Regions from separate parts of the Tissierella carlieri genome, predicted to be linked through region 1. Evidence: riboswitches for the same ligand, from Rfam matches in the RefSeq annotation. Region 1 holds a riboswitch; the other holds the start of a gene.
What was found. A riboswitch is a leader RNA that binds a small molecule or an ion and turns the genes downstream of it on or off. The one in region 1 is predicted to bind cyclic di-AMP.

Region 1 (11,081 bases):
TGCCCTCCGTATTTTTCATCGTATTAAATCTTTAATTAATACATTTATAACTATATGTTTTGAATCTTATTTATAAAAACATTTTAATTAATATAGTAAAAGAACTAAACCATATGGTTAGTTCCTTTATTCATTCTTTATTAATTTTTATATCTGTAAATATCCCGCTTCTTTTAGGAGCAAATTGATTCTTTCTTTTTCTGTAATTATCTTCTTTTGTTTCTCATCATAAGCATATAATCCACCACTGACCATTCTTGTTTTCAACTGTCCCTTAGCTATTTGTGATCCTTGCAAATGTGGTGCATCTAATATTCCAATTCTCACCGCTTCTGTTAAAGTTTCTGGATCTGTTAATGGATCTTCTAAGTTTAAATTTAGTGATTTTATACTCTCTATTATTATCTTTGCATCTTCTATTAAAGCATCTTTTCTTTCAACTACATTTTTATCCTTTGTCATATCCACTGAACCTAAGAATTCATTTTTTAGTATTCCTCTTACTATCATAGCCGACTCTATTATATCCTCTGCTCTAGCTGCATGATGAGCTTCGCAGAATCCAACAACGTGATAAATATGAGGTTTAATTGACATGGCTAGATATGCTGATGCCGCTAATTGTCCCTTAGCTTGATATAGATTTGCTGGGAAACTGGCAAGACCTGCTCTTGCTTGACGATATACTTTGAAATTTTCATCTACAAGGCTTTCTACTAGTTCTATCTTTGCCAGCATCTTTCCCAAATCCATTTCAGGTGAAATCGATGCTGGTACATTGAACATATATTGAGCAATGTAATCTTTTACACCCATTTTTCTTGCATTATATGCAGCTATATATGCTACTGCAACGCCTATAGCATCGTGAGCATCTCTTAAACCCCAATGATGAGGATCATTTACTTCCACAGGTATATTTTTTTCTCCATGCCATTTCATCACTTGCTGATTTTCTCTTATGGCATCTAATAGGGTTCTAGGTCCTCTCTTATCTAATTCACTATACCAAAATAGTGGAACTGCACACCAAGCATTATCTATACTTTCCTTTAGTACTTCCGCAAATTGAACTATATTTTTGGTTCCGCTATAGGAACGTAAGAGTGGGAAGTTACCTCTCTCTGCTGCTTTGTAGAGCTTCCTAAAATCTTCTTTAGATCTAAGTGGCACTCCTCCTGCACCGTTTAATCTTTCATCCATATTTTCTTGATCAAAGAAAAATTCTTGGGCATTTTGATCTGGTGCAACTGATATTATATCTATTACTCTTGCTTCTGCGACCTTTTCTATAGCTTCTACAGTTTCATCTATGGTAGGCAATCCTAAGTGATGTCTTAATATTGGATATGGATATTTAGATTTTATTCTGGATATCAATTCTCTTGGGTAGGACTCTTCTCCAGAATAGTTTTTTCCTTTTAAATATGCTATAACTTCGTCGATATCTTCTGTACCATCAAATATTTTATCAAATATCCCCCATTCTTTTGCTACTAACGCTGTTGGCTCTGTTCCTCCAAATAGCCAAATCATATTCTTAACATTATTCTTATTTATTTTATCCTTTAATTCCTCTAAAATTTTATGAAGTGGTTCAGGTGTTAATCTATAGGATAAAGCCACTATATTAGGCTTTTTTTCATTAATTAGCATTATTATTTCATCTACCGACTTCCCAATTCCAATAAAGTCAGTGTCATAGCTCTCTTTTTCAGCCAAATTTAGATAGTTCATTATTCCCGCTACATGAACACAATTACCTAAAGTACCTGCAATAATCTTTTTCACTAAGCAACACCTTCCTCATCTTTTTTATCTATTTTGCCTATTTGTGCAATTTTATGCATTTCATGTACTGATAAACCTTTAAGACCTAACCTTTCTATTGTTCTACCCTCTGCATAAAAATCTTTTCCAGTAATTAATTCTGCAATATTTATAATTGAGTTAATAGCTGGTGTTTTAATCCCTAGTTCTCTAGCTATGGAAGACATTGGTATTAAACTATATGGCACATCCTCATATATATATCTGATAGAGAGACCCTTTGGTGCTTGAAGGCCTTTATATGCCGGATTATTCTGTACTGTTTCATATAGATTATTTCCCTTTGCCCCATAGGATTCGTATAGCCAATCTTTAGCCGATAAGGTATTTATCTGAAGAGCTTTTCCTATTTCCATTCTCTCTTGATCCATCTTTTCTATAAAATCTCCTATAGATGGAGTTATTCCTTCTGTATAGTATTCAAAAGGCGCTCCTCTTTCAATATGACCACTATTCAATAGTGTTGGTGCTGGATGGAAAATTGCTCCGTAATTATTTATACTTGTTTCTAAAACATCTTTAGCTTGAATAAATTGTGGATAAGCAAATTTTAGTAGATTAATAACATGATTTGTCTTAGATGAAGGTATGGCAGCTATGGTCACTTCATTTTTTACTTGGAAAATATGTGCACTATTGCTTGAGGTAGTTCTACAAGCATATATAAAAGTCTGAGCTTCTGCAACAATTACATCTTTATCACATTTATGTTTTCTTATTGTCTCATATACTTCTAAAGCTCCTCCTGTACGTCCAGGGTTAAGTACTATTATTTGACCATCTTTTAAATATGGTGCCATCTCCACTGCCATTTGATAATGTCCCATGGCTGGAACTGTTACCATAATTATATCTGCTCCTTCTATGGCATCTTTCATTATATTTGTTACTTTATTTAATACCCCTGTTCCTTTCTTTTCACCTGTTAAAGATATTATTGGGTTTTTTATTAGAGGTATTATGTTTTCTAAGGTTCTATTATATAGATTTACCTTATATCCCATAATGGCTAAATAACCAGCCATAGCCATACCGCCATTTCCAGCACCAATAATACTAAAGTTCAATCCCATCATTATATCTCTCCTCTCATTTTTTATGTCAACCGATTTGGAGGGACAAAAAAAACTATGGGCAACCATAGTCTGAAATCAGTACAATTTCATGCCCCCTTTAATACGCTTACGAGGTTAGCTGTCGGGTTCGGGCTAAAGGGTTATGCCCGTCCTCTAAAGGATTCACCCCAAAATATTGGTTCCCCCGCTTCAAAAGCGAATTCAGCGATTATTCTTTTCGAAACTAGAAATATTATACCATATTATGATTATTTTTACAAAAAATATTTTATGACAATTTTTTATGCTTTTATTTTCTTTTTAATAAATATTATCACCTAATTAAATTTTAGGAATATATTGTAGTATGGACAGACATAAAAATATTGCATCTAAATAATATTAAGGAGGAAACAAAGTATGTACAATGCAATAGGAAATACAAATATTAGTAATATACGAATCTTTGATAGTAGCCATGGTCAATCAAAATGCAATAGCAAGCCTTCAGTTCCTGAGTGTAATACTAACTCAAAACATCAAAATTTTTGTGTTGATGTTAAGAGTAATGTTTTAGATAGCTGTACTAATACTCCAGTTACACCAACTGGAATAACAACTGGCGTTACTGCTAAAATTCCAGTAGTGTTAGCTGAATTAACTATACAATTCAATGTTAATGCATTGATTAAGCTGCCAGAATTAGCCCTTGAAATTAAGAATATAAAGAAAAAGGTAAAGATCACTCAATGTACTTTGCTGCAACCTACGAATATTTTATTTATTAAAGGATTTGTTCGTAAAAACATTGACTATTCTACAGGAAAATGCGCAAATATGGAAGGAGTATGCGGAGAACTACACCATTGCACAATAGATGTTCCTTTTGAATGCTCTACACCTGTTACTTTCTCTACACCACCAGCAGAACTTGCAGTAAATTCTAGTGCAGAATTTGAATTCTTTAAAGTAAGTGACTTACCACATAAACACTTTGCTGAAAAAGATAAATTATTATCAGGAGACTTTTCCGAATTTAATCAAATTATAGTTGAGAATTTCAATGAGCTTCCATTCTGTGAATTGATTAGCGCAAGAATCTTTGAATTTGACGAATTCATTGGTCGTCATCGTCCTTATGAATCCGAGTTTCCATTTGAGGAAAAATTGTTCCACAAAATAGAGGAAAAAATGGTTATAGAACTTACAGTTAAAATTTTACAAAATAGACAAGTGGAGATTCCTCCAACAACAGGAGGTACTTCTAGACCTCCTCATTGTTTCTCAACAGCAGAAGAAAAATAAACTTCATGTTATAATATAGACCAGCCTTTAAAGGCTGGTCTATATTATATTATAACTTTCATTTGTTCTTTTGCTAATTCTGCCCCTTTTTCTAATGCTTCTTTGTTAATTGGCATTAAATGAGCTCTATTCTCTCCAAATACTGCTGTAAATGCTTTGTTAAGTATTGAATCCACTTCTACTGCTTTTGTAGCTTCAAGAAATGCTCCTAGCATTACCATATTAGCTACTCTTGAGTTTCCAAGTTCATTAGCTATTTCATTAGCTGGAATATAATACACTTCTATATCTTCTCTTGGACATTTTCTATCTATTAAAGATGTATTTATAAATAGTTTTCCTCCTGGTACTACTAGGTTTTCAAACTTATCTAAAGACGGTCTATTCATTACAATAGCCGAAGTTGAATCTATAACAACTGGAGAACCTACTGCATCTGATGATATAATAACATTACAGTTTGCAGTTCCTCCTCTCATCTCTGGACCATAGGATGGTAACCAAGATACTTTTTTATCTTCTATCATACCTGAATATGTTAAAAGTTGACCTAATGCCATTACACCTTGTCCGCCAAAGCCAGCTATTACTATTCTTTCTTCCATTTTATTCAACCTCCTCTGGTCTTCTAAAATTTCCAAGAGGATAATAAGGTATCATATTTTCCTCTAACCATTTCATCGCTTCAGGAGCAGTTAATCCCCAGTTAGTAGGACATGTAGATAATACTTCTACTATTCCAAATCCTTTTCCATCAAGTTGTAACTGGAAGCATTCCTTTATTGCTTTTTTTGCTTTTCTTATATTTGCAGGCGTATTTACTGCCACTCTTTCTACAAATTTTGCACCGTGAATTGTAGCTAGCATCTCAGATATCTTTATAGGTCTACCACTATGTTCTTCAGTTCTTCCTAATGGAGCTGTTGTAGCCTTTTGTCCTATAAGAGTTGTAGGTGCCATTTGACCTCCTGTCATACCATATATGGCATTGTTAACAAATATTGTAGAGATTTTCTCTCCTCTATGAGCAGCATGAACTATTTCTGCTGTACCAATGGAAGCTAAGTCTCCATCTCCCTGATAAGTAAATACAAATTTCTCTGGATGAACTCTTTTTATCCCTGTAGCTACTGCTGGTGCTCTACCATGAGCTGCTTGTTGCATATCACAATTAAAATAATTATATGCAAATACTGAACAACCTACTGGTGCAACTCCTATAGCATTATCCAATACTCCTAATTCTACCAATGCTTCTCCTACTAATCTATGGATGATTCCATGGGTACATCCCGGACAATAGTGGGTTTGTACATCTGTTAAACCTTTAGTCTTTTCAAAAACTATAGTCATTATCTTTCACCTCCAGAGATTTTCTTAACCTGTTCAATTATTGCATCTGGCGTAGGAACCATTCCACCAGTTCTCCCATAGAAAGATACTGGGAATTTGCCCTCAACTGCTATTTTAACATCATCTACCATTTGTCCATTATTCATTTCAACTGTAAGTACACCTTTACAGTTTGGATTTATTTTCTTAAATTCATCGTATGGATATGGCCATAAAGTAATAGGTCTAATAAGTCCAACTTTATATCCTTCTTTTTCTAGTTTTGCTATTGCTGTTTTTGCAATTCTTGCTGTAGTTCCATAAGCTGCTATAACTACATCTGCATCTTCTATTTTATATGATTCAACTCTTGCTTCATTTTCTTTTATTTTTTGATATTTAGCTTGAAGTTTAATATTATGAGCTTCAAGATCTTCTGGTGCTATATATAAAGAATTAATTATATTTGGCTTTCTATTACCACCTGTACCTACTGTAGCCCAATCTTTCTCTGGTAATTCTCTTTTTATTGGAGTTTTAAATTCAACTGGTTCCATCATTTGTCCAATCATACCATCACCAACAACCATAACTGGATTTCTATATTGGTCTGCTATATCAAATCCTTCTATTATTAAATCAACTAGTTCCTGAACATCTGATGGAGCAAATACAACCATTCTATAGTCTCCATTTCCACCACCTCTAGTTGCTTGAAAATAATCAGTTTGTGAAGGTTGAATACTTCCTAGACCTGGTCCACCTCTCATTATATTAACTAATAGACAAGGCAATTCTGCACCAGCAATATATGATATACCTTCTTGTTTTAATGACATTCCAGGGCTTGATGAAGATGTCATAACTCTTGCACCTGCTCCCGCTGCACCATAAACCATATTTATAGCTGCTACCTCTGATTCTGCTTGTAAAAATACTCCGCCTACCTTTGGTAACTCTCTTGACATATATTCTGGTAATTCAGATTGGGGAGTTATAGGATAACCAAAAAAGTATTTACAACCTGCTGCAATAGCTGCTGCTCCTATAGCCTCATTCCCTTTCATGAGAACTTTTGCCATTTTAAAACCCTCCTTAAAATATATTAAACTCGTTCTACAGTAATAACTACATCTGGACAGATTGTGGCACAATTGGCACAACCAATGCATTTTTCTGGGTCTGTTGTTGTAGCTGGATGATAACCCTTAGCATTTATTTTTGTTTTGTCCATTGTAAGTATTTTTACAGGACAAACAGTTGTACATAGTGCACATCCTTTACAGATGTCCTCCTTAAATGTTACCTTTCCTTTAGCCATTCTTTTTACCCTCCTTTATTGTTATAGCATCCATTCATCCCTCATAAATAACTTTATGGGGAATATTTCGCCTTCTAAGTCTTTAGGAAGGCTTGGGATTATATCTTCTAATACAGATATATATCTTAGCTTTATACCGGTTTTTTCTTGAACCTCTAAAGCTAATTTTTGACCTCTTAGTACATCATCACGAGTTGTACTTTTTAATAAATGTGTATTGTTCACAATTCCTGTTATTTTAGCCCTTGATACATCTTGAATCTTTATCATATATTCTAGCACCTTTTCTACAGTTTGAGTTTCAGGGCGATTTGCATTTAAAACAAAAAACATATCATAATTCCCTTCTTGGAAATAGTCTACATATCTTCCTAGGGCCCTTGCTCCTACTTGATCTCCACCTACATCTAATATTAAATCATAGGATTCATCCTGTAATGGTGTATAGACTTCTGCAGATATTGATGGCACTTCTATAGCAGGTGCATTTATCTGGCTGCCAATTACTTTTATACCAACACCCTCCATCTCTAGTGCTTTCTCTCTAGATCTAAAATACATATTTACTATATCTAAATCGGCTAATGCAACTTTTCTACCTAGCTGTGCTAGTTTCACAGCATAATTCACACTAAATTCAGACTTTCCTGATCCATAGTGTCCTATTATAATTCTTATTCTCTTATCATTTAGCATAATCACCAAGTCCTATTTATAAACTTTTGCTTCCTCTTCTCCTCTTAAGACACGAAGTCCACCTTCAGCTAATGCCATAAGTTCATCTTCTCCCGGATAAACAGTTACATCACAGATAAATTTAACTCTTTCCTCTATCCATGACGTGAACTCCTTATCATAGGCAATACCACCTGTAACGAGGATTCCATCAACTTTTCCTTTTAATACTGCTGCACAGGTTCCAATTTCCTTTGCTACCTGATAAGCCATAGATTTGTATACTAGCTCCGCATATTCATCACCATTTTTTATTCTTTGTCCAACTTCTCTTGCATCATTAGTATTTAGATAAGATACTATTCCACCATTTCCTTTTATCATCTTCTTCATTTCATCTAAAGAATATTTTCCTGAATAGCAAAGTTTTACTAAATCTCCTACTGGAAGAGAACCTGATCTTTCCGGTGAAAATGGTCCTTCACCATCTAATGCATTTGCTACATCTATTACCTTGCCTTTTTCATGAGCACCTACTGAAATCCCTCCGCCTAAATGAGCAACTATTAGGTTTAATTCTTCATATTTCTTTCCTAATTTATTAGCATGTCTTCTTGCTACTGCTTTTTGATTTAATGCATGGAATATACTCTTTCTTTCTATCTCTTTCAATCCTGATACTCTGGCTACATCTTGCATTTCATCTACTACTACTGGGTCTACTATAAAGGATTTTTTATTTATTTCCTTAGCTATTTCATAAGCTATGATTCCTCCCAAGTTTGAGGCATGTTCTCCTAAATATCCAACCTTTAAATCCTCCAACATGCTGTCATTTACTTCATAAGTACCCCCTTCTATAGGCTTGAGAAGTCCACCTCTACCTATTACTCCATCAAGAGATTCTATGGAAATATCATTCTTCTTCAATGCTTCCACTATAATATTTTTTCTGAATTCATATTGATCATAAATCTTGTTGAAAGCAGAAATTTCCTCTACTGAATGGCGAAGAGTTTCTTCAAATATACTTTTTTCATCGTCAAAAACTGCTATTTTTGTTGATGTAGAACCTGGATTTATAATTAATAATCTAGTCATTTTCCCCCTCCTATCTTGAAGCCATAAGCACTGCTAAAGCAATTGAATTTAATTTTGATTCTTCATTATCAGCTCTTGATGTAAGTACTATTGGTGCCTTTGTGCCCACAATAAGTCCTGCTGATTTTGCATTTGCTAAAAATGATAAACATTTATATAGTACATTACCAGCTTCAATATCCGGAGCAAGAAGTATGTCTGCATCTCCTGCAACTTCACTATCAATTCCTTTTAATATTGCTGATTCTTTTGACACAGCATTATCTAATGCAAAAGGTCCATCTACTAAGCATCCTAGGATTTCTCCATTTTTGTTCATATCAGCTAATTCCTTTGCATGAACAGTAGCTTCCATCTTAGGAGATACTTTTTCTTTTGCTGCCAAAACTGCTACTTTTGGTCTTTCTATATCTAAAGATTGTGCTAATACTACTGCATTTTCAATTATTTCTTTCTTTTGCTCAAGATTAGGAGCTATATTCATAGCTGCATCAGTTACAATAAAAACCTTATGATAAGTTGGAACATCAAAAACTGCCACATGGGATATTACATTGCCTGTCCTAAGTCCAATCTCACTATCTAATACCTGTTTCATTATTACAGAAGTATCTATAAGTCCCTTCATCAAAACATCAGCTTTTCCACTACTTACTAATTCTGTTGCTATCCTACAAGCCGTAGCACCATCTTCTTCATGGATTATTTCTATACCTGATAAATCAAAGTGGATTTCCTTCCCAATAGCCAATATTTTTTCTTTATCCCCCACTAATATAGGCTCGGCTATCTTTAATTCGGCTGCATTTTTTACTGCAGATAAAACATCCTTATCTTGTGCAACGGCTACTGATACTTTCTTTGGCCCTCTCTTTTGGGCCAATTCTAACAGATTTTCAAATGATTTAGCCACTTATACTCACCTCATCTTCATATATTTTTGCTCTTTCTTCTCCATTGATTACTCTTTGTGCACCTTTGTTTAGTGCTTCCATTTCATCTTCTCCAGGATATACTATGACTTCAGATATAAAGTCTATCATCTCTTTTATTCTATCAACTAAGTAGTTAGAATAGGATAATCCACCTGTCAATATAATATTATCTATATGTCCATAAAGCACTGTTGCATAGGAGCCTATTTCTTTCCCTATTTGATATGCCATTGCATCATAGATAAGCCTTGCATAATTATCGCCATTCTTTATCCTTTCTTCCACTTCTCGTCCATCCATAGTATCTAAATATGAGAAAAGTCCACCTTCTCCTTGCAGCATAGTCTTCATCTCATTTAATGTATATTTTCCTGAATAACATAATTTAACTAAATCTCCCACAGGTAGAGTACCTGCTCTATCCGGAGAAAATGGGCCCATTTCCTTTGCATTGTTAACATCTATAATCTTGCCCTTTTCAACTGCCGCAATAGATATTCCACCGCCTAAGTGAGCTACCACTAAATTTAAGTCTTCAAAATTCTTATTTAATTCTTTAGCCCTTCTGTGTGATACAGCCTTAATATTCAATGCATGAACTAGAGATTTCCTTGGAATTTCCTTTAGACCAGATATTCTAGCTATATCGTGAAATTCATCTACTGCCACTGGGTCTACTATATAAGATGGTATATTTTTTAAATCTGCTAGTCCCTTAGCTAACATACCACCAAGGTTAGAAGCATGTTCTCCCTGTATCCCAACTTTTAAATCTTCAATCATTGCGTCGGTTACAGAGTAGGTACCTCCGGGCATTGATCTTAATAGTCCACCCCTACCAACTATTGCTATAAGAGAATCAGTTGATATATTTTCTGCTTCTAGCCAATCTTTTATTAATCTTAACCTATATTCATATTGATCAGCTATTTTTTTATAATTCTCTAAATCCTCTTTTCTATGATCTATTTTGAAAGTTTTAATTTCCTGCTCTCTTTCAAATATAGATACCTTTGTAGAGGTGGATCCTGGATTAATTGCCAGAACGAAATTTCTTTCCATACTTTTCCCCCTTAGTGATTAATTATTTTTAATTCAATAGGTTGTGGTGATATTTCTTTAATTGTAATTCCTATTGGTGCAGTAAAATTTAAGTATACTTTATGAATTCCTTCATCAAGCATATTAAAATCTAGATATGGCATTAAGTCTTCTTTAGTTAAATTTTCAATTGCTTCTTTACTACCTTTTGCTAAAACCTGTATAGTCTTTGAATGATCGTCTTTATCAATAGTTAATTCACCATCTAAATTTCTAATATCCACTTCATCTAAGGTATATTCAAAGGACTTAGTAAAATTTTCTTCTATTTTTAAAGAAATTGTTACCTTCTCATTTGGATTTAATAGAGAAACATTTTCTGGAAGATCTAGTTCAACTGGAACATCTACATTTTCCATTAGGTAATTTATATCTACTGGCTTAGTTTGAATAAATGTCAAGTTTGCTATATCATTTCCACCCTTA
Region 2 (11,081 bases), on a different contig from region 1:
AATAGAAGATTTCAATTTTTTAGGGGTTGAAAGGAGCCCAAGTTTAGAAGAATACAGAAACAAGATGGAATATACTTTTGGAGATGAACATAGGGATGGACCATTGTCATTGGGACTTCATAAAAAGGGAAGATTTTATGAAGTAGTCAGTGTGGGAAAATGCAATATTGTAGATAGAGATTTTGCAATTATATTAGGGGAAGTTATAAATTATTTTAGGAATACGGATATACCTTGTTATAACAAGAAAATTCATGTAGGAGTATTGAGACATTTTGTTATAAGAAAGGCCTTGTCTACTGGAGAAATACTCTTAAATCTTGTGACTAGTTCTCAAGGAGAAGTACCACTTGATGAATTGATAGAAAGACTAAAAAAATTAGAATTGGATGGAGAAATAAAAGGTTTCATTCATACTATAAATGACAATGTAGCTGATGCTATAAAAGTAGATAGATCGGATTTGGTATATGGTAGAGATTATATTATAGAGGAGATTTTAGGACTTAAATTTAAAATATCTCCATTTTCTTTTTTTCAAACCAATACTTTTGGAGCAGAAAAGCTCTATTCTATAGTTAGAGATTTTGCAGGAGATATTGATGATAAAATTGTAGAAGAAGCTGTAGAGAAGGCTTACGAAAACTCAAAATTGAATAGGTTAGATAATGTAGAGTTTATTGCAGGAGATGTTTTAGAAGAAGTAGAAAAGCTGGTTGAAAAGCCAGACTTAATCATATTAGATCCTCCTAGAGAAGGTATCAACCCAAAAGCACTACAGAAGATCATAGATTTTTCTCCAGAAAAATTCGTATATGTATCTTGCAACCCAGTTACATTGGTTAGGGATTTAAAAGAGTTTATAGATAGAGGATATAGAATCGAAAAAGTAAAATGTATGGATATGTTTCCGAGGACGGGGCATGTTGAAGTCGTAACACGGATTGTGAGTGAAACGACTGAAGAATCTGATGTACGCCTCATGCTAGTCTTGCCCAAGAACACGAGTAAAGCGAGATGTGATTGGCAGCAAGCTACGGCAGAAAGTATAATAATGGTGATATCCTGTGGTAAAAAGGAGAAAAGATAGGGTTTGACCACAATATGTAGTGGTTTGGGAATAAGAAATTAGAAAAAAGAGGTCAAAAAGTACAATTTATGGCCTCTTTTTTTGAGCAATTTTATAGATGATATAGTAAATTTAGAGGAATGGGAACATAGAATCACGATTTTTTTCATGGAGAGATAGAAAGGCATTTCGGTAGAAATTTACAATATGGTTTGACTTGCTAAATGATATTTGCTATAATTTTTTTGTGTGAAAAACCATTCTATCATCAAGTCAGGCGAAACCATTCTATAAATTAACAATCAATCGCAAAATGTATTCCGTTTTTTCCATTAATATCAAAGGTTGTACAACTTAACTTTTTAATCAAAAGTCGCACTAGTTACTATTTTTAAGAGGTGTTTTATGAGACGATATATTTTAACGGGTACACCAGGAAGTGGAAAAACTTCAATTATTAGATTATTAGAAACAATGGGTTATTTGGTAGTGGAAGAAGCTGCAACTGATATAATTGCTTTAGAACAAGTGCAAGGTAAAGCTGAACCATGGAAGGATGCGTCCTTTATTAATAAAATTGTGGCATTGCAAAAACAAAGACAAGTACAGCTTTCAGTTCTTCCGTCTGAAGTTCAAATTTATGACCGCTCAGTTTTTTGTACATATGCTCTAAGTGAATATCTTGGATATCAGCCATCTAAAGATATTATTGAAGAAATAAATAGAATTGAGAATGAACAAATATATCAGAAGACGATATTTTTTATTGAGAATTTGGGTTTTTGCCAACCCTCAGAGGCAAGAAAGATTAGCTTTGAGGAAGCTTTATGTTTTGAGCATATTCATGAAAAAACGTATGAGTCCTTTGGATATACGTGTATAAAAATTTCACCCGGAAGTGTAATTGAGCGAGCATACAAAATTATAAGCATGTTATAAAATTTATTTTCGCCTTGCCTTTATTTTGTTTTTATCAAAATTTATAATTGAAAAGTAGGTTTGACGAAGTACAAAACAAAATTCTCGCCAAAGTATTTTGGAATTTGTCTGCGGGGAACGTTCAATAAATGTTTTCTGTGTTTTGCTTAGAGTGTTCCGAGACAAGAAAAAATTCACTTTATAGATAAATAGAAATATAAATCAAGAATTTCAAAGTGGGTGTTATATATGAGGTGTCCGTATTGCAATAATGAAATGGAGCAGGGACTGTTACAAGGAATGCGAAGGGTAGCTTGGGTAAAAAGACAGCATAAGGTCTCTTTACTTCCAAAACATGGAGAAATTTTACTAGAGAACAATACCTTTAGAGATTTCTTACTACAGGCGAAAATATGTAAAAGCTGCAAAAAGATAGTGGTTGATTACTCGAATAAAGACATCCAAGAAGGATAATCAACCGATAGCATAGCATAAAGATGTATCCAAATATATTTTAAGAATTGTACATCTTTTATTTAGAAGGCATTATTTGAAAATTACAGATGAAGAATATGTGGATTTATGCTGCCAATTGTAATAACAGCAGTCTATGCTTTTTTAACCATACAATTTGAGGACACAAGTATATTGAATTTTATTCGGTATGCTTGTGCCCTTTTTCTTTTCAAGCAGCAAATTTTTGAATGGAGGTTATAAGTTTGAGTATAAAACAAGAGCAAAAATAAAAGCAAAAACAATCTACAAGGTAACTAATTGGCATCGATGAAATCACAAATTACAGTATACAAACGGAATGTAATAACAGAAAAGTATGAAGATTATGATAGGGAAAGATAGGTAATTTTCAATGACTAAATAAAGCAGAGATAGAAAATATAGTTTATTTGATAAATGGTATATGGTACAATGGGTACAATTAAAAGGTCGTGAAGATTAGATTGCATCTATATAAAAATATCTATAAAAGGGAATGAACTGGTGGAAAACTTTAAAAAAATGGATTTATATCAAAATACAATTAATGAATTAAGACCATTTGAAGGAGAATTATTAAAACAAATAAAAGATTTTTATAGGGTTGGATTGACATGGACATCTAACGCATTAGATGGCGATTCTTCGACTGAAAGTGAAACAAAGGTTTTAATAGAACATAGATTAACCGTTGGAGGCAGACTTCTAAGAGATATGTTTGAAGCCGTAAGTCATGCAAAAGCATATGACTATATGTTTACTTTACTTAGAAATAAAGAAATTGCAGAAAAAGATATTCCTTATCTGCATAAATTGGTGCGCCCAGCATGGGCGTAAATTAGTAGGTAAAAGTTTACGTTCTTACGATAATAAGAATGGAATGAGGATGGAATAATAAGATATTTAATGAATAAAAGTAGTAAAAGTCGTAACTAATATTAAAATAGGGGGTATTTTGGTGAAGAAAATTATTATGTTATTGATTACAATTTTATTAGTATTTTCTTTAGTAGCTTGTAATCAAGAAGCTATTAATGAAGAAATAACGACGGATATTGTGGATTCTACTGAATTTACTGAAGACGAGCTAGGTGAAGTAATAAATGTAGTAGAATATTACTTTGAACCAAGTGTTTCTACAATTGAAGGCACATTAATTACAAGAATGTACTATGGACCTCCAGGATACGGAGAGAATCCTGATACTGATATTCAAGAATATCCATTTATATTGCAATTAGATGATCCAATTGATGTTCTTGTGCAAGAAGGTGATCTCCATAATTCAGATAAATTTGAAGTATAAGAACAACATAGGAAAAAATGAATAGAAAACCAGAGGAAAATTTCATATGGCATTTAGATGTGATGGTGCTGATGTTATGTAAATCCTACCTAAAAAAATGAGCATTTTGTTCTAGTCAATCAAGAGACAGGCGAAAGCATACTGCCTGGTTTATTGAAGAATTTTAAGGATTTTTCTACTAACAGAGAAATAGACAGTTTTGGACAAGTTTATGAATGTTTCTTGGGTGGGTTCGTCTTGAAGGAGGGGATTGGATGAAGGTTTTAATTATAGAAGATGATAAGGAGATTAATTTATTACTTGGTAAAATTTTAAATAGAGAAAATTATGAGGTTACATCTGCATACACAGGTATAGAAGGTAAACTTTTCACTGATGTTGAGGACTTTGATCTAATTCTTTTAGATTTAATGCTTCCTGGAATATCAGGAGAAGAAGTAATAGAGTATATCAGAAAAAAGAAAAAGGAAATGCCGATTTTAGTCATATCTGCTAAGATAGATAAGGAGACAAAGCTTAATGTGCTAAGGATTGGTGCCGATGATTTCATAATGAAGCCTTTTGATGCAGATGAGGTAATGGCTAGAGTAGATGCAAATTTAAGACGGTATAAACAATTTTCTAGCCCTAGTGTTCCTTGTGAGATTTTAACATATAAAGATTTAGAGATGGATTTAGAAGAAATTAAAATTAGTGTAAAAGGACAAGAAATTAATCTAACACCAATAGAGTTTAAAATATTAAAATTGTTATTAAGTTATCCTAAAAAGATATTTACGAAGGAAAATATATATAGATGTGTTTGGAATGATGAGTTTTATGGTGATGAAAATACTGTCAATGTTCATATTAGTAATATAAGAAATAAAATAAGTAGGATCGATAATGAAATTGAATATATTAAGACTATTTGGGGAATGGGATTTAGGATGAGCTAAAGCTAAATAGTATATTAGTTTTCTTTATGTTTTCTTAAGACTTTATTTATTGTTTCTTATAACTTTTATTTTATAATGATTTTAAAGTATAAGAAATAGGAGGTATAATAATGAAGGATTATGCGGTAAAATTAAATCATATAACTAAAACATATGGAAAGAAAAAAGTTATTGAAGATATTAGCATAAACGTTAGGATAGGGGATATATATGGTCTTATTGGAAAAAATGGAGCAGGAAAAACAACTATACTAAAACTTATATCTGGATTGATTCGTCAAAATTCTGGAAGTATGGAAATTCTAGGGGAGGTTACAGAACATGGTCTTAATCGTGCTAGGAAAAGAACTGGCTCTCTAGTGGAGAATTCATATTTATATCCTTATTTTGACGGGGAAAAGAATTTAGAATACTATCGTATTCAAAAGGGATTAAAAGATAAAAAAGTGGTAGAAGAAACACTGAAATTAGTAGGGCTTTACGATGTAAACAAGAAGAAATTTAGCAAGTATTCATTGGGAATGAAGCAAAGATTAGGGATTGCTCAAGCTATTATGGGGCGACCAGACTTACTTATTTTAGATGAACCTATTAATGGATTGGATCCTACAGGAATTGTAGAGTTAAGAGAGCTACTATTGAAAATTAATAGGGAGCTAGGTACTACTATAATATTATCAAGTCATATATTAAATGAACTGTTTATGATTGCTAATCGATATGCTTTTATCCACGATGGTACGTTAATAGAAGAAGTAAGCAAAGAAGAATTGGATGAAAAATGTAGAAGATATTTAAAATTGAAAGTCAATGATGCAAAGAAAACAACTGTTATTCTTGAAAAAGAATTAGATATTTTGCATTATAAGGTTTTAAATAATAATGAAATAGAAATATATGAAGAATTAAACAATCTAAATCTCATTACAAAAATCCTAATTGAAAACAATGTAGAGATTAAATCGATTAATGAAGGTGCTCAAACTTTAGAGGAATATTTTATAAAACTGATAGGAGGGTATATAAATGCGTAATTATATTAAATCAGAATTTTATAGGATAATCCACCGCAAGTATTATCAGGTGACTGTATTATTATTTGTTGTATTTTCTATTGTAGTCAATTTATTTTTTAAATTTTTGGGAACAAAAATCACAGAGCCATTTTTTACTTCAATGGACTTTCTTTTGATTTTTTTATTCGCATCACCTATTATACTTCTTATTATTCAGGATATTATTTTAGGTGATGAGATAAAGCATAAAACTTTGAATAATGTTATTGTTAATGGAATTTCTAGAGATAAAATAATATTTTCTAAAATTATTTCTATTTTAGCTTTTTTTATGTTATTTTCTATTATTGTCATAGGGGTTCATATTCTTATATCCATAGTTTTATTTGGAATAAATGAAGAAGGCTTTAAGTTTATCAATCAATATTTTTTAGTTTGTTTATCTGCAGTTCCACTTTGGATAGGATTGATATCTTTTTATATTATTTTTTCTGTAACTATACAAAATCAGGTTATTGTAAGTCTTATAGCACTCACATACATATACATAGTTTCATATATAACTCGTGTAATAGCATATTTACAACCTAAATTAACATTTTTATATATATTACAACCACTTTCAATATTGCGTAGCTTGATAGATATAATAGAAATGAGGAGGGCTCTAGGAATGGATGGATATTGTGTAATAGCTATATTCCCTGTTCTCATTGGATTTGGATTATTTACAATATCTACAATTTTATTAATCACCATATTTAGGAAAAAGGATTTTTAAATTGGAGGGGAGTAAATGTTAGTCATAACTATAATAGTAGGGATAGTTGCGTTAGTATTTGCTTCCCTATATTTCTTATTAAAGAAGGATTTAAAAGCACTAAACAAAGATATTTTACATAGATTAGATAAGGAAAGTAAAGCAACTTTAACTACCCAATCCTCTAACAGAGAGATTGTAGAATTTACTGGAACAATAAATTATTTGTTTTTAGAAAAGGAAAATACGAAGTTAGAATATAAGAAAATAGATCAAGAATTAAAAGAAAATATATCTAATATTTCTCATGATTTTAGGACACCTTTGACAGCCATATTAGGATATTGTGATCTTTTGTTAAAATCTGATTTAACAGAAGAAACTAAAGAATATGTCTATATAATCAACAAAAAAGCAAAATCCTTGCATCATTTGATCCAGGATTTTTATAATTTTTCTAGAATTATGAGCACAGATTATCCTATTAATATAGACTTTGTTTCTATATGTGGATTACTCAAAGAAGTAATATTTGAATATTATGAGGATTTTACTGATAAAGATAGCTCAATAGATATTAATATTCCAAAGGAAGAGATCAAAACAATTTCAGATATAGACGCTTTGAGAAGAATATTTTCAAATTTGATTTCTAATATGTTAAGGCATGGCATTGGAGGATATAAAATTAAATTAGTTAAAGAGGGAAAAGATGCTTATATTTCTTTTGAGAATAAAGTTATATTCATGGATCAGGAGAACTTGGAAAGAATCTTTGAAAGATCATACGCTACGGATTTATCAAGAGGTTCGAGTAAAAGTGGTTTAGGTTTATCTATAGTAAAAGAGTTATCTGATAGATTGAATCATGATTTGGAATTTAGTCTTAAAGATAATATATTTAAGATTGAAATAATATTAAAGATTATGGTATAGGTGAGTTTTGAAAGGCAAGGTATTCAATTAGCCATATGATATAATGTTTATTTCCTGTCAAAGAGAAGTGGTAAAGATGAAGAACAATATTCTAAAGATGAGATTAGAATCACTTAGCGACAGGGAACTATTTTTAAATTATAGACACAAAGAAAAATTTTATCATCTACTCCATAAGCAAGGCATTGATATGGAGGATGGGCAACTTACAAGTATTCACTTACATTTAAAGAAGAACCATTACATGATATCATTATGATAGCTATAAACAGTGTGGTAGAAAATAAAGAGGTTTTATAGGGACATTCTGAGAGAATGTCATAAGAGTAATAGATGGATATTCTACAAAAGATATTCCCGCAGAATATGATGAGAAGATAGAATTCCTTCAAAAAGAAATGCTAACCTTAATCGAAAAAAACGTAAAAGAAGGAGTTGTACTAGAAGAGTTTGATGATTAATTCAAAAAAGGATATCATAAGATAATATAATAAACGTAATTTGCATAAATTATTAGTATGTGCTATAATCGAATTTAATATTTACAATTGAAAACTAAATCACATCGCTGAATTCTTAAATGAAGCGGGGGACCCAATCTTCGGGGGTGTATCCATTTTTGGAGGGGTAGAACCCTTTAGCCCTAACCCGACAGCTAACCTCGTAAGCGTATAAAGGGGAGTAATGTTCTGCTTATTAGAACTATGGAACTCCATGGTTCTTTTTTGTACCCAAAATTAAGTTTACATAATAAAGACCCAACCCATTAGCGTAATCAAAGATTACTAATGGGTCTCGGGAACCTTGTTGCTTCACAATATTTGTGAACTTAATTATTCCCTTAATGGATTTTTTTCAATTATAAAAAAAGGGAGGGTGTTGAATTATGAGAAAGTGTTTCAGTGTAATTCTATTGTTAATATTAGTAATTACATCTACTTTTGTTTATTCAGAAGAAGTAACAGTAAAAGAGATAGCCTTTGCAGATGTTGGTTGGGATAGTGTAAAATTCCACAATGCAGTAGCAGGATTGATAGCAGAACAAATCTTTGGGTACGAATGGAGAGAAGTTCCTGGATCAACTACTGTATTACACGAAGGCTTACTTAAAGGTGAAATTGATGTCCATATGGAAGAGTGGACAGATAATCTAGCTACTTATGAGAAGGATTTAAATGAAGGCAAATTTAAAGATTTAGGAGTAAATTTTGATGATAATGATCAAGGCTTTTATGTTCCAAGATATGTAATTGAAGGGGATTCTGAAAGAGGAATTAAAGCAATGACTCCTGATTTAAAATACGTATGGGATTTAAAGAAATATCCAGATGTATTTCCAGATGCAGAAATAAAGGATATGGGTAGAGTTTATGGTGCAATTCCTGGTTGGGAAGTTGATGAAATTATTCACAATAAATATCTACACTATAATCTGGACGAAAACTTTGTATATTTTAGACCAGGTTCAGATGCAGCTCTATCATCAGCCTTAACTTCAGCTTATGAAAAGGGTGAACCAATAGTTGCATATTATTGGGAACCAACTTGGCTCATGGGTAAATATGATTTTGTATTATTGGAAGATAAACCCTTTGATGCTAACACATATCTCGAAGGGAAAACTGAACTACCTTCTGTAAAAGTAAATATAGGGGTAAGTAATAAATTCTATGAACAAAGTCCTGAAATGGTTGAATTCCTTACAAAATATAAGACTTCAAGTGCTTTAACCTCAGAGGCTCTAGCATATATGCAAGAAACTGGGGCTAATTATATAGAAACAGCAAAGTGGTTCCTAAAGCAACATGATGAATTAATAGATCAGTGGCTAAATCAAAGTGATGCACAAAAGATGAGAGCCTATTTAGGTACAGGCGAAAAGGCTAAAACATCAAATTGGTTAAGGGACTTTCCATTTAAGATACCTTTAAATGTTAATGATATAGATACTTCGGTTAGAAATTTTAGTGTAAAATATGATTCGTTTTTTAGTAAGATAAGATTATTCTTAGGTAGTTTAGTAAATGTAATCTACAAGGTATTAGATTTTATACCCTGGTTTATATCCTTAATATTAGTATTCTTATTGGGTTGGAAAATAAGCAGAAAGATTGGGAAAGGGATACTATATGCGAGTTTACTGTTCCTTATAGGAGCTTTAGGGCTATGGAATTTTACGAATGAAACACTATCCATAGTCATAGCCTCAGTTATAATTTCATTGGCACTGGGCTTTCCATTGGGAATAATCATCTCAACTAGTGAAAGGGCAAATCGAATAATTCGACCAGTATTAGACACAATGCAGACAATGCCAGTATTTGTATATCTAATTCCAGCTTTATTATTCTTTGGCCTGGGTAAACCACCAGCAGTAATAGCAACAACAATTTATGCTATAGTACCAATTATTAGGCTTACAAGTCACGGAATTAGACAAATTGACAAAGAGGTAGTGGAAGCATCCTTATCCTTTGGTTCCACTAGATTACAATCATTAATAAAAGTGCAAATACCACAAGCTTTGCCAACAATAATGGCTGGAGTAAACCAAACCCTTATGATGGCAATGTCCATGGTTGTTACAACCTCCATGATTGGAGCTACTGGTTTAGGCATGGAAGTTCTATTAAGTGTTAACCGAGTAGAAATAGGTAGAGGACTAGTATCTGGTACTGCGGTTGTAATTATTGCAGTCTTATTAGATAGAATAACCCAAGGCTTTGTCAATGGTAGGGAGGTAATCTTAGATGAAGAATAATAATATTTTAAGTATTAAAAACTTAAGCAAATTATATGGTGTAGAAAAAAGTAGAGCATTTAAAATGAAAAGCTCAGGAGTATCTAAGGATGAAATCTATAAAAAAACTGGGGTAACTGTGGCGCTTTGGGATGTAACTTTTGATGTAAAAAAAGGTGAGATGTTTGTAATAATAGGTCTATCAGGCTCTGGTAAGTCAACATTAGTTAGATGTTTTAATATGCTAAATAAACCTAGTTCAGGAGAAATCCTATTTAATGATAAAGATATAAGCAAATTTAATAAAAAGGAATTAAATGAATATAGAAGAAATAATATAGCCATGGTATTTCAAAACTTTGGACTTATGTCTCACAGAGATGTTTTAGGGAATGTAGAATATGGCCTTGAAATTAAGGGAGTATCCAAAGAGGAGCGTCAAGCTAAAGCAAGAGAAATGATTTCCATGGTATGCTTGGAAGGTTTGGAGAATGAACCTATATCAAGTCTCTCAGGAGGTATGAAGCAAAGAGTAGGATTAGCAAGGGCTCTAGCTAATGATCCTGATATACTTTTAATGGATGAACCATTTTCTGCATTAGATCCTTTAGTTAGAAAGGATATGCAGTTTGAACTTCTATCTATTCAAAAGAAATTAGATAAGACCATAATATTTATAACTCACGATATTAATGAGGCCTTTAAATTAGGTGATAGGGTAGCTATAATGCGTGATGGAGAATTGATTCAACTTGATACTCCAGAGATGATATCTGAGCATCCAGCAAATGATTATGTAAAACAATTTATAAATGATGCAGATAAAACTCAGGTAATTAGTGTTAGAAATGTAATGGCTACTCCAAATAGTATTGTTCGTAGAACAGATAGCCTAAGTTATGC

Region 2: it holds a riboswitch for cyclic di-AMP, as region 1 does, so the genes downstream of both, KQI38_RS20615 (glycine betaine ABC transporter substrate-binding protein) here and KQI38_RS05645 (NAD/NADP octopine/nopaline dehydrogenase family protein) in region 1, are expected to answer to the same signal.

The regions. Positions count from the first base shown of each region.
Region 1 covers NZ_JAHLOH010000022.1:27,885-38,965, reverse strand. The annotation lists gene KQI38_RS05650 (cobalamin-dependent protein) at 148-1,791, opposite strand; gene KQI38_RS05645 (NAD/NADP octopine/nopaline dehydrogenase family protein) at 1,791-2,903, opposite strand; cyclic di-AMP (ydaO/yuaA leader) riboswitch at 2,995-3,123, opposite strand; gene KQI38_RS05640 (CsxC family protein) at 3,306-4,190, shown strand; gene KQI38_RS05635 (2-oxoacid:acceptor oxidoreductase family protein) at 4,235-4,795, opposite strand; gene KQI38_RS05630 (thiamine pyrophosphate-dependent enzyme) at 4,797-5,543, opposite strand; gene KQI38_RS05625 (3-methyl-2-oxobutanoate dehydrogenase subunit VorB) at 5,543-6,604, opposite strand; gene KQI38_RS05620 (4Fe-4S binding protein) at 6,628-6,843, opposite strand; gene KQI38_RS05615 (nucleotide-binding protein) at 6,865-7,539, opposite strand; gene buk (butyrate kinase) at 7,552-8,619, opposite strand; gene KQI38_RS05605 (phosphate butyryltransferase) at 8,630-9,532, opposite strand; gene buk (butyrate kinase) at 9,525-10,616, opposite strand; gene KQI38_RS05595 (CdaR family protein) at 10,628-11,081, opposite strand, start outside.
Region 2 covers NZ_JAHLOH010000056.1:79,192-90,272, reverse strand. The annotation lists gene KQI38_RS20665 (class I SAM-dependent RNA methyltransferase) at 1-1,090, shown strand, start outside; gene KQI38_RS20660 (AAA family ATPase) at 1,475-2,008, shown strand; gene KQI38_RS20655 (PF20097 family protein) at 2,237-2,461, shown strand; gene KQI38_RS20650 (hypothetical protein) at 2,987-3,319, shown strand; gene KQI38_RS20645 (hypothetical protein) at 3,441-3,788, shown strand; gene KQI38_RS20640 (response regulator transcription factor) at 4,043-4,726, shown strand; gene KQI38_RS20635 (ATP-binding cassette domain-containing protein) at 4,837-5,760, shown strand; gene KQI38_RS20630 (ABC transporter permease) at 5,753-6,523, shown strand; gene KQI38_RS20625 (sensor histidine kinase) at 6,539-7,438, shown strand; gene KQI38_RS20620 (hypothetical protein) at 7,515-7,697, shown strand; cyclic di-AMP (ydaO/yuaA leader) riboswitch at 7,995-8,123, shown strand; gene KQI38_RS20615 (glycine betaine ABC transporter substrate-binding protein) at 8,325-10,199, shown strand; gene KQI38_RS20610 (quaternary amine ABC transporter ATP-binding protein) at 10,189-11,081, shown strand, end outside.